DNA from 2 places in the Pseudomonas sp. HS6 genome. Region 2 is predicted to be linked to the other one. Evidence: riboswitches for the same ligand, from Rfam matches in the RefSeq annotation. Region 2 holds a riboswitch; the other holds the start of a gene.
What was found. Region 2 has a riboswitch for manganese ahead of mntP (manganese efflux pump MntP). Riboswitches for the same ligand answer to the same signal wherever they lie in the genome.

Region 1: linked by a shared signal. The riboswitch ahead of JJN09_RS28190 (TMEM165/GDT1 family protein) and the one ahead of mntP (manganese efflux pump MntP) in region 2 are both predicted to bind manganese.

The regions. Positions count from the first base shown of each region.
Region 1 is NZ_CP067412.1:6,224,109-6,231,478, reverse strand. It holds gene JJN09_RS28205 (LysE family translocator) at 1-226, opposite strand, end outside; gene JJN09_RS28200 (2-hydroxyacid dehydrogenase) at 318-1,283, shown strand; gene JJN09_RS28195 (class I SAM-dependent methyltransferase) at 1,317-2,315, shown strand; yybP-ykoY riboswitch at 2,356-2,478, shown strand; gene JJN09_RS28190 (TMEM165/GDT1 family protein) at 2,567-3,151, shown strand; gene JJN09_RS28185 (M48 family metallopeptidase) at 3,196-4,014, opposite strand; gene JJN09_RS28180 (methyl-accepting chemotaxis protein) at 4,278-6,419, shown strand; gene JJN09_RS28175 (SOS response-associated peptidase) at 6,647-7,270, opposite strand; gene JJN09_RS28170 (DUF2007 domain-containing protein) at 7,307-7,370, opposite strand, start outside.
Region 2 is NZ_CP067412.1:2,859,146-2,866,515, reverse strand. It holds gene JJN09_RS13000 (cytochrome b/b6 domain-containing protein) at 1-509, opposite strand, end outside; gene JJN09_RS12995 (PepSY domain-containing protein) at 509-775, opposite strand; gene JJN09_RS12990 (response regulator) at 945-1,607, shown strand; gene JJN09_RS12985 (ATP-binding protein) at 1,604-2,995, shown strand; yybP-ykoY riboswitch at 3,026-3,195, shown strand; gene mntP (manganese efflux pump MntP) at 3,204-3,767, shown strand; gene JJN09_RS12975 (MFS transporter) at 3,783-5,129, opposite strand; gene JJN09_RS12970 (C45 family peptidase) at 5,179-6,252, opposite strand; gene JJN09_RS12965 (amidohydrolase) at 6,293-7,370, opposite strand, start outside.

The DNA.
Region 1 (7,370 bases), 3.2 Mb from region 2:
TCAGGGCGTTGAACAACACGATCGATTGGGAAACGATCAGGCCGATGCCCAGCAGCGAATAACCGACGTGCAGGAAAATCGCCGTGCCTACGCCCAGTGCCGTCCAGGTGCCGGCGCGACGACCATGGGTCACGCTCTCGCGCACCACCACGGCAAAGTCCGGGCCGGGGCTGGCGACGGCCAGCAGGTGGATCAATGCAACGGTCAAGAACTCGGTCCAGTACATGGGGGCTCCTTTCGGCCAAGCGTAACGTTTTGTTTCATCTGGTAGGCTCGGCAGATTACGCCTTCCCTTCAAAGCACAACAGGTACAGTTGATGACGAACGCCCACCGCGCCGTATTCCTCGATCACCCTTCCCTGGACCTGGGCGACCTTGACCTCGAGCCGTTGCGCGCCTGCTTCAGCGACCTGCAACTGTTCGCCCAGACACTGCCTGCGCAGGTTGCCGAACGCCTGCAAGGCGCGACCGTGGCCATCAGCAACAAGATCCTGATCGATGCCGCCGCCATGGCCGCCAATCCACAACTGAAACTGATCCTGATCACCGCCACCGGCACCAACAACGTCGATCTGGCCGCCGCCCGCGCCCAGGGCATTACCGTGTGCAACTGCCAGGGTTACGGCACACCGTCAGTGGCGCAACACACGATCATGCTGCTGCTCAATCTCGCCACGCGGTTGGCGGACTATCAGAAAGCCGTCGGCGAAGGCCGCTGGCAGCAGGCGAAACAGTTCTGTCTGCTGGATTACCCGATCGTCGAACTGGAGGGCAAAACTCTCGGCCTGCTCGGGCATGGCGAGCTCGGCGGCGCGGTCGCGCGACTGGCCGAAGCCTTTGGCATGCGCGTGTTGCTCGGACAGATTCCGGGGCGCCCGGCCCGGCCGGATCGCCTGCCGCTGGAAGAACTGCTGCCACAGATCGACGCGCTCACCCTGCACTGCCCGCTCAATGAACACACCCGGCATTTCATCGGTGCCCGCGAGCTGGCGTCCATGAAACCTGGTGCCTTCGTGGTCAACACCGCCCGTGGCGGGCTGATCGACGAACAGGCTCTGGCCGATGCCTTGCGCAATGGCCATCTAGGAGGCGCAGCCACCGACGTGCTCAGCGTCGAACCACCGACCCACGGCAATCCGTTGTTGGCTGCCGACATCCCGCGCCTGATCGTCACCCCGCACAACGCCTGGGGCAGTCGCGAAGCGCGGCAGCGGATCGTGGGCCAACTGGTGGAAAACACCGAGGCGTTCTACAGCGGTAAGGCGCTGCGGGTCGTCAATTGATAAACTGCGGCACTTTTTTCCACAGGAGCAGTTATGGATCCGCGCAGTGAAGTACTGCTTCGTCAGGTCGAGTTATTCCAGGGTTCGCTGTTGCTGGCCGGTCTGCCTGCCGACGACTTGCTCGGACGCCTGCCCAACGCTTTCGGTTGGTGCTGGCATGCCGGCGATCAGGCGGCGCTCGATGCACGCTTTGAAGGACGCAGCCATTTCGGCGTGAATGTGCCTGAGCGCGAGTTCGACAGCGCCGTGGTGTTCCTGCCCAAGTCCAAAGACCTGACCGATTACATCCTCAACGCCGTGGCCTCACGCCTGGGCGGGCGCGAAGTGTTTCTGGTCGGGGAAAAGCGCAGCGGCATCGAAGGTGCGTCCAAGCAGCTCAACCCGTTCGGCAAGCCGCGCAAGCTCGACAGCGCGCGTCATTGCCAACTCTGGCAAGTGACGGTGGCCAACGCTCCAGAAGCCAAATCCCTGGAAAGTCTTGCCCAGACTTACGAACTGCCGCTGGCCGAAGGCCCGCTGAAAGTCATCAGCCTGCCGGGCGTCTTCAGCCATGGCCGACTGGATCGCGGTAGCGCCCTGCTGCTGGAACATCTGGACAAACTGCCGAGCGGTCACCTGCTGGATTTCGGTTGCGGTGCCGGCGTGCTTGGCGCGGCGGTCAAACGTCGCTACCCGCACAACCAGGTCACTTTGCTCGACGTCGATGCATTCGCTGCCGCCAGCAGTCGCCTGACGCTGGCAGCCAACGGTCTGGAAGCCGACGTGTTGACCGGTGACGGCATTGACGCCGCGCCGATGGGTTTGAACGCGATTCTGAGTAACCCGCCGTTCCATGTCGGCGTGCATACCGACTATTTCGCCACAGAGAACTTGCTGCGAAAAGCAGCCAAACATCTGAAAAACGGAGGCGAACTGCGCCTGGTGGCGAACAGTTTCCTGAAGTACCAGCCGCTGATCGAAGAGCATCTGGGCGTGTGTGCGATCAAGGCCGAAGGCAATGGTTTCCGGATTTACCGGGCCAAGCGCGGCTGAAAATTAGCACTTGCCGAATGGATTCTGCCTAGGCAGAATCCGCTCCGTCCTAGGGGAGTAGTCTCCCACGAGCGCCATGCTCGTCCGGCATACGTCAACATACTTGATCCTCAGATCATGGCGTATGCGACCCAAGCGTCCGCAGCAGACGGATCGCAGGGTTTGACAAGACCTATGACACGCACACCTTACCCGGGGCGGGAAGGCTGTACGTGTCATAGCCGTGTCGACCCGCCCCTTAGGAAATCCTGATGCTGGACTCGTTACTCGTTCCCACCGCAATCGTTGCCTTGGCCGAAATCGGCGACAAGACGCAACTGCTCGCGCTGATTCTCGCCGCTCGCTTTCGCAAACCCTGGCCGATCATTGCCGGTATCGTTGCGGCGACCCTGGCCAACCACGCGGCAGCCGGTGCGGTAGGCGCCTGGTTCGGCAGCTTCTTCTCCGATACGGTCCTGCACTGGATTCTCGCCGCGAGCTTCACCGCCACCGCCCTGTGGACGCTGGTGCCGGACAAAATGGACGACGATGAAGCGAGCACCGCCCGCAAGTTCGGGCCGTTCCTGACCACGCTGATCGCCTTCTTCCTCGCGGAAATCGGCGACAAAACCCAGATCGCCACCGTGATGCTGGCCGCGCAATACCCGGAACTGTGGCTGGTGATCATCGGCACCACGCTCGGCATGTTGATTGCCAACGTACCAGTGGTTCTGGCGGGTAACTTTGCCGCAGACAAATTGCCATTGACCCTGATCCGTCGCCTCGCGGCTTCGGCGTTCATGATTCTGGCGATCGTCGCGGTATACAAGGCGATGCAGAGCAGCGGCTGGGTCTGATCCGGCAGATCGCTCCCACACTCGGTGTGGGAGCGATCATTGTTTCAGGACTTGGGCGCTTTCTCGTAAAGCGGCATGACCTTCGGAATGGCCGCCTGCAATGAGGCGATCCGGCTGGACGATGCCGGGTGAGTGCTCATGAACTCTGGTGGTGCACCTTCGGACGCCTTGCTCATCTTGTTCCACAGGGTGATCGCGGCGTTCGGGTTGTAGCCGGCGCGAGCGGCCAGTTCCAGGCCGATCAGGTCGGCTTCGTTCTCGTTGGCGCGGCTGTTGGGCAGCGTCATGCCGTAGTTGGCCACGGTGTCGGCCAACGCCAGGCTGTCCTGACCCAGGCCGAGCAATGCGCCAGCGCCCTGCTTGGCCATCTCGATGCCATAGGCCTTGGACATCGCTTCACGACCGTGCTCGCGCAGGGCGTGGGCGATTTCATGGCCCATGACTGCGGCGATTTCATCGTCGGTCAGTTTCAGGCTGTCGATCAGCCCGGTGTAGAAAATGATCTTGCCGCCAGGGCCGCAGTTGGCATTGAGCTCGTCACTCTTGATCAGGTTTACTTCCCACTGCCACTGCGCCGCATCCGGACGGAAGTTCGGCGCCTGGGCGATCAAGCGGTTGGCAATCGCCTGAACCCGTTTGGCTTCGTTGCTGGTCTTGTCCAGCACACCTTTGCTGGACGCCTCGCCAACGGTCTTCTGATAGGACTGGGCATACATCTGGTCGACCTCTTGCGAGGACAGCATGCTGAACATGTACTGCTTGCGCTCCACGCCCACGGCACCGCCGCTGGTGGTGTTGACCGACTGACAACCGGCCAGCAACAGCGCCGCGCTCAGTGCACCTACAACCAATGTCTTGTTCATTCAAAAGCTCCCTGAAAACATGCCGCGTATCCTAGGCGGGTAATTGTATCGACGCCAGATACAACAGACGTGATGCACGCACTTTCAGAAGGCGCCCGCCCGACCTGTAGGAAAAAATTCACATCCCCTTGCAAGCCCTTTGCAACTGCGTCGCGTACTGATCCATTTGCGACATCCACCTTCAATTGCTCGCACTTCGCCTCATGGCGCAATAGTGGCTGCCGATACAGCAGCGCAGACGTCCTCTTGCGTGCGGAGCTTCCATGAAATTCAAGTCGATCCAGTTTTCCGTGGCGGCCCTGGCCGGCGCCATCGTTCTCAGCGTGGTGGCGGCGCTGGTGCTGTATGCGCTGTTTTCCGGCGCCCGCACCCAAGAGATGGTTCAACAACGAACCCAGGCTCAGTTCGAGCAAGTCATCGAACAACGCCTGACCTCGCTGGCGCAAACCCAGGTCAGCCAGATCCAGCGCGAGCTGGAAGCGCCACTGCTGATTGCCGGCGGACTGGTGCGGGTCAACGCCCTGCTTGGCACCCCGGGCGCCGATGGTCAGCCGCGACTGAGCGTCAGCCGCGAGCAACTGATCAGCCTGATCAAGGAAAACGTCGAGAAGAACCCGAAGATTCTCGGCACCTACATCGGTTGGGAAAAGAACGCACTGGACCACAATGACGCGGCCTACGTCGGCACCAGCATAGTCGGCATCGACGCCGCCAACGGGCGCTTCCTGCCGTGGTGGTTCCGCAACGAGGACGGTACCCTGGGCCTGGACAAACTGGTGGACGTCGACGACCAGAAAGTCCTGTCCACCGGCGTGCGTGCCAGCGAGTACTACCTGTGTTCGAAAGAAACCAAGAAATCCTGCGTGATCGATCCGGCGCCCTACAAAGTCGGCGACAAGATCGTCATGCTCGCATCCTTTATTAAACCGATCATGCTCAACGGCGCCTTCCAGGGCATCGTCGGTGCCGACCTGTCGGTGAACTTCATCCAGGAAATGCTCCTCGGCGCGAACCAGAAACTGTACAGCGGCGCCGGGCAAATGGCCCTGATCGGCGGCAACGGCCGGATCGTCGCCTACACCAAGGACCCGAGCAAATTCGGCGAGAAAGTCAGCGACATCCTCGATGCCCAGCAGATTGCCAACATGGCCAATATCAAGCGCGGCGAAGTGACCTACACCGTCAATAAGGAGTCGGGCCGGATCGAGTTGTACCTGCCGTTCGGCATCGGCCAGACCGACGCACGCTGGACGCTGATGCTGCAATTGCCGCTCGACGCGGTGATGGCGGATCTGCAGAAACTTCAGGGCGACCTCGACGCCCAGCGCAAATCCGACACCTTCGGCATGGCCATGGTCGGTCTGATCATCGCCGGCCTCGGTTTGCTGGTGATCTGGCTGGTGGGCCACGGTATCGCTCGGCCACTGAAGCAAATGGTCACCATGCTCGATGACATCGCCCAGGGCGAAGGCGATCTGACCCGTCGCTTGAGCAGTGACCGCAATGACGAACTCGGTTCAATCGCCAAAGGCTTCAATACCTTCCTCGCGAAGTTGCAGGCGATGATCACGCAGGTGGTGTCGTCGGTACAGAGCGTCAGCGACTCTTCGGAACACACGGCAGACATCGCGATCCGTACCAACATCGGCATACAAAAGCAGATGGCCGAGATTGATCAGGTCGCCACCGCCGTGCAGGAAATGACGGCGACCGCTCAGGACGTGGCGCGCAATGCGACCCAGGCCGCGCAAGCTGCCAGCCATGCCGATCAGGCTGCCAGCCAGGGCATGCAGATCGTGCGCGATACGTCGAACTCGATCGGCGTGCTGGCCGTGGAAATCAGCAAGGCCGTGGACGTAGTGCAGACGCTGGCCAAGGACAGCGAAAACATCAACGCGATCCTCACCGCCATTCGCGGAATCGCCGAGCAGACCAACCTGCTGGCCCTCAACGCAGCCATCGAGGCCGCCCGTGCCGGCGAGCAGGGTCGCGGGTTTGCCGTGGTGGCCGACGAGGTACGCAACCTGGCGCAGAAAACCCAGAAGGCCACCGAAGAAATCCAGAGCATGATCCAGCAACTGCAACAGGGCACACGTGATGTGGTGCGGGTCATGGAAGACAGCCAGAACCGCACCGACGAAAGCGTGCAGCACGCGGCCAAGGCGGCCGAAGCGCTGGAGACCATTACCCAGGCGGTGTCGGTGATCAACGACATGAACACCCAGATTGCCAGCGCCGCCGAGGAACAGAGCGCGGTGGCTGACGATATCAACCGCAATGTGATCAATATTGGTCAGGTGGCGAATGAAGTGGCGGGTGGTGCGGATGAGTCGAGTTCGGCGAGTGCGGATTTGACCAAACTGGCGGAGCAGCAGCGGCGGTTGATCAATCAGTTCAAGGTTTGACGTCGGAGGCTAAAAGTCAACAGTCAAAAGCCCCCTCACCCTAGCCCTCTCCCAAAGGGAGAGGGGACCGACCGAGGTGTATTGCGACATACATCGACCTGAAAAAACCAGTCGATTATGGATTCAAAGCAGAGCCTTCAAGTCGGTGCATTACTGAAGCATTCCCCAATCAGTCCCCTCTCCCTCCGGGAGAGGGTTGGGGTGAGGGGGGGGCTTTTGATCTGCTGCTAGGCCGGAGTCAAACACTCCGGCCCATTGAGTTTCGGATCATTGACCATGTTCGCCAGCACCCGCTCGCGCAAGGCAGCGGGTTCGCTGGCGAGCAGGCCTTGCAGGACATGTAGCGGTGTCGCGGGATCAAGCCACGCCGCCTGCCCCGCCTCATCGAGAATCAACGGCCGGCGCTGACTGGCCGCCGATTGAGTGATCACCGCAGTACTGAGCCAGACCTGCTCCTGCACCGGATACGCCTCCCAGATCGCCGCAAAAAACAGAGAAGAACCTTCCCCCGGCGTCAGCCAGTACGGGCGCTTGCGCGTGGTGCCGCGCCATTCGTAGAACCCGTTGGCCGGCAGCAGGCATCGCCGCAGGCGCAGGGCTTCGCGGAACATCGGTTGTTCGGCGACGGTTTCGGCCCGGGCATGGGCCGGGGTGCGCGACAAGTCAGTCAGCCACGGCGGCGTCAGCCCCCAACGGGCGCGGGCCAGCGTGCGCTGGCCATCGGCTTCGGCACGCAGCATCAACACCGAATCATTGGGGGAAATGTTCCACTGCGCCAGTTGATCGGCGGGAAAACCTGGCAGCGCCGCGAAGTCGCGGTTCCAGCGAAACAGGGCATAACGTCCACACATGGGGCAGCACGACTCAAGACTAAAACGAACGCCAGCCTAACAGACCAGCGTACCGGGGAAGCTCTCCGGTTCATCGCCGGGCAGCGGCAGCGCGGCATTG
Region 2 (7,370 bases):
CCGGTGAGCATCGACAACGGCAGGTTGTCGCGCACCTGAACACTTTCAATCAGCGCGGCCGCGATGTGCACGATGACCAATGCCAGCAACACATCGGCGGCGGTTTCGTGGACTTGCAGCGGCCAGTCGGCGCCCCACAGGGCATCGACTTCTTCCATGGCCCAGCCACTGATGCCGACGGTCAGCATCGCCAGCTGCATCGCGATCATCACCAGTGCACCAATCGGCGAATGCCCGAGGCGATGTTCAGGCCGCCCGGCGATCAGCGACCGGACATGGGCCGCCAGTCGTGACGGCGTCGGCCAATAGTCCGACCAACGCGCACTGCGCGGCCCGACGAATCCCCACGCCAGACGCACCAGCAGCCAGCCCATGGCGTAATAACCGAGCCAGACATGCCAGTCGTCACCGGCTTCATTGAAGAAGTAATTGGCCGCAAAGACCCCGGCGATGGACAGGTGAAACACCCGCACCACCGGATCCCAGAGGCGCAGGGACTCGCGTGGCATCAGCCCTTGATCTCGGTTTTCACCGCTTTGCCGCTGACCGGATCGTGGTAGATCTCGACCTTGCGCTTGTCCTTGTCGAAGCCGTAGATCTCGTAGCAGTTGCCGTCGGTGACCTTGAACTTGCTGATTTCGTAGCCCTGGGATTTCAGTTGTTCCTGAAACACCTTCTGGTCCTGCCACTGCGAACGTTCGGCCGTGGTGCATTGCGGGCCGGCGATGGCCAGGGGGCTAGCGACAATCAGGGACAACAGCACAAGTTTGCGCATGGAAGCACTCTCGCTGGATGGAAAGGCTTCACTGTGCAAAACCAACCTTAACGAAAGCTTAGTTGGCAACGAGTCGTAACATCTTCGCCGCCTCAGGGACTGCCACGGCAGCAACGCGAGCGGCATGATGCCGCCGATCACGCGCCCGATTTCCTACAGAGAAAATGCCATGCGCCTACTTCTGGTCGAAGATGACCGCGCCCTCGGCCAGGGCATCCGCGTCGCCCTGAGCAACGAGGGCTACACCCTCGACTGGCTGCAGGATGGCGTCAGTGCGCTGCACGCGTTGCGCAGCGAAAGCTTTGATCTGCTGCTGCTCGACCTCGGCCTGCCAAGGCTCGACGGTCTTGCGCTGCTGCAACAATTGCGCGCCACCCAGCATGATTTGCCAGTGCTGATCCTTACCGCCCGCGACGGCACCGCCGAACGCATCGCCGGGCTGGATGCCGGCGCCGACGATTACCTGGTCAAGCCGTTCGATGTCGACGAACTCAAGGCGCGCATCCGCGCTTTGCTGCGGCGCAGTCAGGGCCGCGCACAACCGGTGCTGGAACATGCCGGCGTCTGCCTCGACCCGGTCAGCCAGCAAGTCACCTGGCGAGGCAACACGGTGGTGGTCACGCCGATGGAATATCAGCTGTTGCATCAATTGATGGCCCGCCCCGGCAAGGTCGTCACCCGCGAACGCCTGTCGCGCACCTTGTACGGCTGGCAGGAACGGGTGGAAAGCAACACCCTGGAAGTGCTGATCCACAACCTGCGCAAGAAGCTTTCCGCCGAGCTGATCCGCACGGTGCGTGGAGTCGGTTACGTCGTGGAGCTCAAGCCATGAACTCGATACGCGCGCGGATTCTGCTGCCGGTGCTGATGATCGTGCTGCTCGGCGATGTGCTGATCAGTTGGGCAGTGTTGCGCTACAGCCACCATGAAATCGAAGAAATCTACGACGCCCAACTGGCGCAAAGTGCCCGCCTGCTGCAAGGCGTGCTGGCCCAGCGTGCGCCCGGTGACAACGACTGGGAGCGCCTGCATCAGGCCTTCGACGAAGCGATGAGCCGGGTCGGCGATGGCGAAGCGGCGCATCCCTACGAGACGCGGCTGACGTTTCAGGTCTGGCGCAACGACGGTCAGTTGCTGATGCGTTCGGCCGAGGCGCCGATTCTGGATGCACCACCCACCACCCTCGGGGCCCATGACCTGATGGAAAACGGCCGCGACTGGTGCGCCTTCCTGCTCCAGGATCCACGACAAGGCCTGTTGATCTGGGTCGGCGAGCGCGACGACATCCGCCAGGACCTGATCACCCGAATCGTCGGCCATACCCTGTGGCCGAGCCTGATCGGCGTGCCGCTGCTGACCATTTTGATCTGGTTGACCATCGGCTGGGGTTTGCAACCACTGCGGGCCATGGCCCGGTCGATTCGCGGCCGCGACACCGACACTCTGAAACCGCTGCACCTGAGCCCCCTGCCCCAGGACCTTGAGCCGATGCAGACCGCGCTCAACCGCCTGCTGCAACAGATCGACAACCTGCTGGCCCGGGAGCGACGCTTTATCGCCGACGCCGCGCATGAGTTGCGTACACCGCTGGCGATCCTGCGGATTCATGCGCAGAACGCGCAGTTGGCCAACACTCCGCAACAACGCGAAGAAGCGCTGGATTTTCTGGTCAGCGCCGTGGACCGCGCCACGCGCATCGCCAGCCAGTTGCTGACCATGGCGCGCATCGAGCCGCGTCTGGCGTCCCCGGAAAACTCTCGCGTCGAACTGACCGCGCTGGTGCGCGAGGAACTGGCCGAGCTGACGCCGCTGGCATTGGAAAAAGACGTCGAGCTGATCCTCGACAGCGATCATCACTGCCCGGTCGATACCGATCCGGTGGCGTTGGCCATCGCTCTGCAAAATCTGGTAACCAATGCGCTGAACTTCGCCCCGCCCGGCAGCGAGGTGCGTGTACAGGTGCAACCACAGGCCTGTGGAGCGGTGTCGATCAGCGTCGAAGATGCCGGCCCCGGCATCGATGAGCAGCAATATGCGCGGTTGTTCGAACGCTTCTACAGCGAGGGCCACGCCAATGGCGCGGGTCTGGGGCTGGCGATTGTGCAGATGATCGTGAGCAAGATCGGCAGCACCCTGCAGCTGTACAACCGGCCTGAAGGCGGGTTGTGCGCCGAGCTGCGATTCCCTCCGGGATCAACCGAACCTGCGCCGGGCATTTAACGAAATTTTCATGTTTGCCTACCTATGATCCCGGACCTCGTTGGGGAGTAACCTGCTTCCGAGCCCCTCGGAAGCGTTCGTATCAACATATTCGGCAACATGCCGTGGTGCGAACACCTTCTGGTTGGTGAGACCGACGACACATCCATGCCGAAAGTCGGGCGTGTGGTTGTGTCGTTGACTCATAGCCCGACTGGAAGTATTGCCCGTGAATCCTGTTTCCCTGATCTTCCTCGCACTCGCCATGTCCACGGATGCCTTCGCGGCCGCCATCGGCAAGGGCTCCAGCCTGCACAAACCGCGCCTCACCGAAGCCCTGCGCACCGGCCTGATCTTCGGCGTCATCGAAGCGATTACCCCGATCATCGGCTGGCTGATCGGCCAGGCCGCCACCCGTTGGGTGGAAGACTGGGACCACTGGATCGCCTTCACCCTGCTGGTCGCGCTGGGCCTGCACATGATCTACAACGGCCTCAAGCATGAGGAAGCGGAAGAGGAAAAACCCGGGCAGCACTCGTTCTTCATTCTCGCGGTCACTGCCTTCGCCACCAGCATCGACGCACTGGCCGTCGGCGTCGGCCTGGCGTTTGTCGATGTAAACATCTGGGTGGCTGCCGCTGCCATCGGCCTGGCGACCATGACCATGGTCACCATCGGCGTGATGCTGGGTCGGGTGCTGGGCACCGTGGTCGGCAAGCGTGCGGAAATCGTTGGTGGCGTGGTGCTGATGATCGTCGGTGCGACGATCCTCTACGAACACCTTTCGGCCTGATCACGCATACCGGTTTCAGGGTGTTTGCAAACGCCCCGGCACCGATGAAGAGGTCGGCGCGCCGCTCGAGGGCGCGTCGATTTCCTCCAGGCTCAAGTGCGCGGTCTCCTTGAGGAAGAACGAGCAGACCGCCACGATCCCCAACGCCACCGCCCCGTAAATCGCCACGCCCAACGCGTTGTGGTTGTTGGCGATCAGAATGGCCGTGGCCGCACTCGACGCCGTCCCGCCTCCCAGCGCGGCACCGATCTGGTACGCCGCCGACATCCCTGAATAGCGCATATCCCGAGGGAACTGCTCGGCCAGAAACGCCGGGATCGGTCCCTGCGTTGCGCCCATGAATGCACCGATCACGGTGTAGGCGATAGTGGAAATAAACAGACTTTTCAGCCCCACCAACGGGAAGAACATGAAGAACCCGGCCGCCATGATAAACGCCCCGAGGATCATCACTTTGCGCCGGCCGATGCGGTCAGAAAGCAAGGCAAACAGCGGCGCGGTGATGACGATGGCGACGGACAACGCGATGTCGAAAATCAGTGCATCGGTGCTGCCGTAGCCCAACTGTGTGGCGTAAGACAGGAAAAATGTGCTGCCGATATAGGCGATGGTCACGTAACCAAACGCAATGCCGGTGCACAGCAATATGGCCCGAGGGCGAGCACGCAATGCCTCGATCAATGGCATGCGCCCGTGGACGTTCGGCTCATTGAGCGACTGCGCCGGCTTCTGCAACCGCGCATAGAGCCCGACCAGCACCAGCACACCGCCCAGCCAGAACGGAATGCGCCAGGCAAACCCGGCAAGGTCATCGTTTGCCGCCACGCTGACCACGGCGAACACCGCCGAGCCGAGAATCCCGCCAATGCCGATGCCCATGCTGGTGAAACTACCCCACAACCCTCGACGCCCCACAGGTGCCGACTCGATGCCGAACAGCGCAGCCCCGCCCCACTCGCCCCCGGCGGCAAAACCCTGGACCAGTCGCAACAGCACCAGCAACGCCGGCGCACCCGCACCGAGGGTGGCGTACCCCGGCAAGCAGCCGATCAGAAAGGTGCTGAGCCCCATCAACAGCAGCGTGATCACCAGCATTTTTTGCCGGCCGAGTTTGTCGCCGTAATGCCCGAACACCATGCCACCCAACGGTCGGGCGAAAAACCCCGCGCCGAATGCACCAAAGGCAACGAGGGTTGCGGTGAGCGGGTCCATCTGCGGGAAAAACACTTTGGGAAAGACCAGCGCGGCGGCGGTCCCGTAAATCACGAAGTCATAAAACTCCAGGGCGGTGCCCATGCCGGAGACGAAGAAGGCTCTCAGCGCCGACGGTGAACCCGTCGTGCGTGCAGGGTGACTGGCCATGTGGGGTGCTCCTCTTGTTGTTGTTTTTCGGGGCGTTGCTTTGGGTTTTTCAGAAACGCTGGTACCCGTTGCGGGCCAACTGTTTCGGGTTGCCGGCGGCGTATTCGAGCACGCATTGTTCAGTGTCGATGCCGATGGTCAGCAAGGTTTCCCAGCGCTCGGTGGCCGGCATGCTCAGGTCGGGGTGGAAGCAGATCGGCGCCTCTTCACCAGCCGCGCCGCACATGGCATCGGCCCGGCGTATCAGGTCGCCCTCGGTCATGCCGCTCAGCAAAGCATTCACGTGGTCGATGCGGACGTAGGTGGTCGAGGCGTCCGGCGTGCGTTCGCCAGTGCTCAGGTTCGGGTCGAGGAAATGGTTGGTGTGAGTAATCCAACCCTTCGCGTTCGGTAGCACCACGGCGGTGGCAGCGGGCGACATTTCGATGCTGCAGGCTCGGATTTTCGAGTCTTCGCGAGCGAACACCGTCAGCACCGTGGACGCACTGACCCGTGCCGTACGCGCCAACTCAATGGCCTCTTCGACGCTGCGCGCCTGCTCCAGAATCCGCCGCGCAATCGCATGCACCGGCACCCCACCGCTGCCGTTGTCGCTGGCATGGTGAAGAATGTTGAAGTGCAACCCGAGCCCGGCACTGTTCACGCCGATCTTGCCGAGCATGCCGAACTCGGTGAACAGCTTGACGGTCATCCCGGCGTCGGTGGTGAGTTGCAGGATCAGGCCGTTGGGCACCAGCGTGTCGTGCCAGTCCCAGGTCTGAATGGTTTTTGGCGCCTGCGGGCCATGAGGCGCGAACACCGCTGTCGAGCATTCGCCTTCGGTGGACGGCATCACCGCGAGGATTTCGGTGCGGGCATTCAGCGCCGCGAGTTGCCAAAGCGGCAGATCCGCGCCTTCGGCCATGGCGACGATTTCCTCGGCCAGCGCCGGGCTCCAGTCTTCTAGCGCTTGCAGGCTGGCGTCGCTGATGGCGCGCACTTGCTGCGGCGGGATGTCGAGCTGGTTGAAGAAGTCCAGATACAGCGCAACGGTCTGGCGAATCTGCGCGCTGAACGCATCACCGATCTGGTGCCCACGGGTTTGCGGGTTACGGGTGTCGGTGACGAAGCAATGAAGGTTCACGAACGGTTTTCCTTTTTTGGCGTTGTAATCGGAGTGCGGCTTACGGCTGGCGGCGATAGATTTCGCGGCCGGCGAACCAGGTGCTGAGCACCTGGGTGTCGCGCAGGGCTTCGGGGGCGACCGTGAACACATCGCGGTCGAGCACGATCAAGTCGGCCTGTTTGCCGGGTTTTAGTGAGCCGATCTGGTCTTCCAGACGCAGGACCTTGGCTGCATTGAGGGTGTAGGCCTGGAACATGGTCTGGCGGTCGATGTCTTCGGCGGCGTTGAGCACGCCTTTCGGGCCTTTGCGGCTGACGGCCTGGTAAATGGCTTTCCACGGCTCGGGCGTGGTGATCGGCCAGTCGCTGGCGCCGGCGAGGGTGGCGCCCTGTTTGAGCAGCGAGCGCGCCGGATAGCTGTACATGAAGGCCATGGCGCTGACGTAGGGCTTGACCAGATCCATGCTCGACTCATCGGCGCTGGCCCAGTACATCTGCATCGACGCGATGACGTTCAGCGCCTTGAATCGGGCGAACTCTTTCGGGTTGACCATCTGCAGGTGAGTGATCGAATGGGCGATACCGCTCTGGCGATCCTTGCGCGCCTGCTCGATGCCATTGAGTGACTCACGCACCGCACGGTCGCCGATAGCGTGGATGTGCACCAGCCAGCCACGGGCGTCGGCGGCACTCACCAACTCGCCAAAGTGCGCCGGATCGATCAGCAACTCGCCGGACTTTTTCGAGTTCTTGTAAGGCTCCAGCATCGCTGCACTCTGTGCGGGCGATTCGGCCACGCCGTCGGCGAAAACCTTGATGCCCGGCAGCGTCAGGTTGTGCACGCCGAGGAACTGCCGGCGCACCTTGTCCAATTCATCGAGATCCGCTGGCGTAGCCTTCGAATCCGCCATCAGCAATGCGGCGACATGAGCGGTGAGTTCGCCGTTTTCCGAAAGCTTCTTGTACGTCGGCAGTACGCCCAGCGAATCGTTTTTCACATCGGCGCCGGGCAGTTCGTTGGCCAGCGGGTCCATCCACCCGGTGATGCCCAGGCTTTTGTAGTAATCCAGCGCGGCGCGACCGCCCGCCAGCAACGCTTCATCGGTCGGCGGCGGCAACAGGGCCTGCACCGGATAG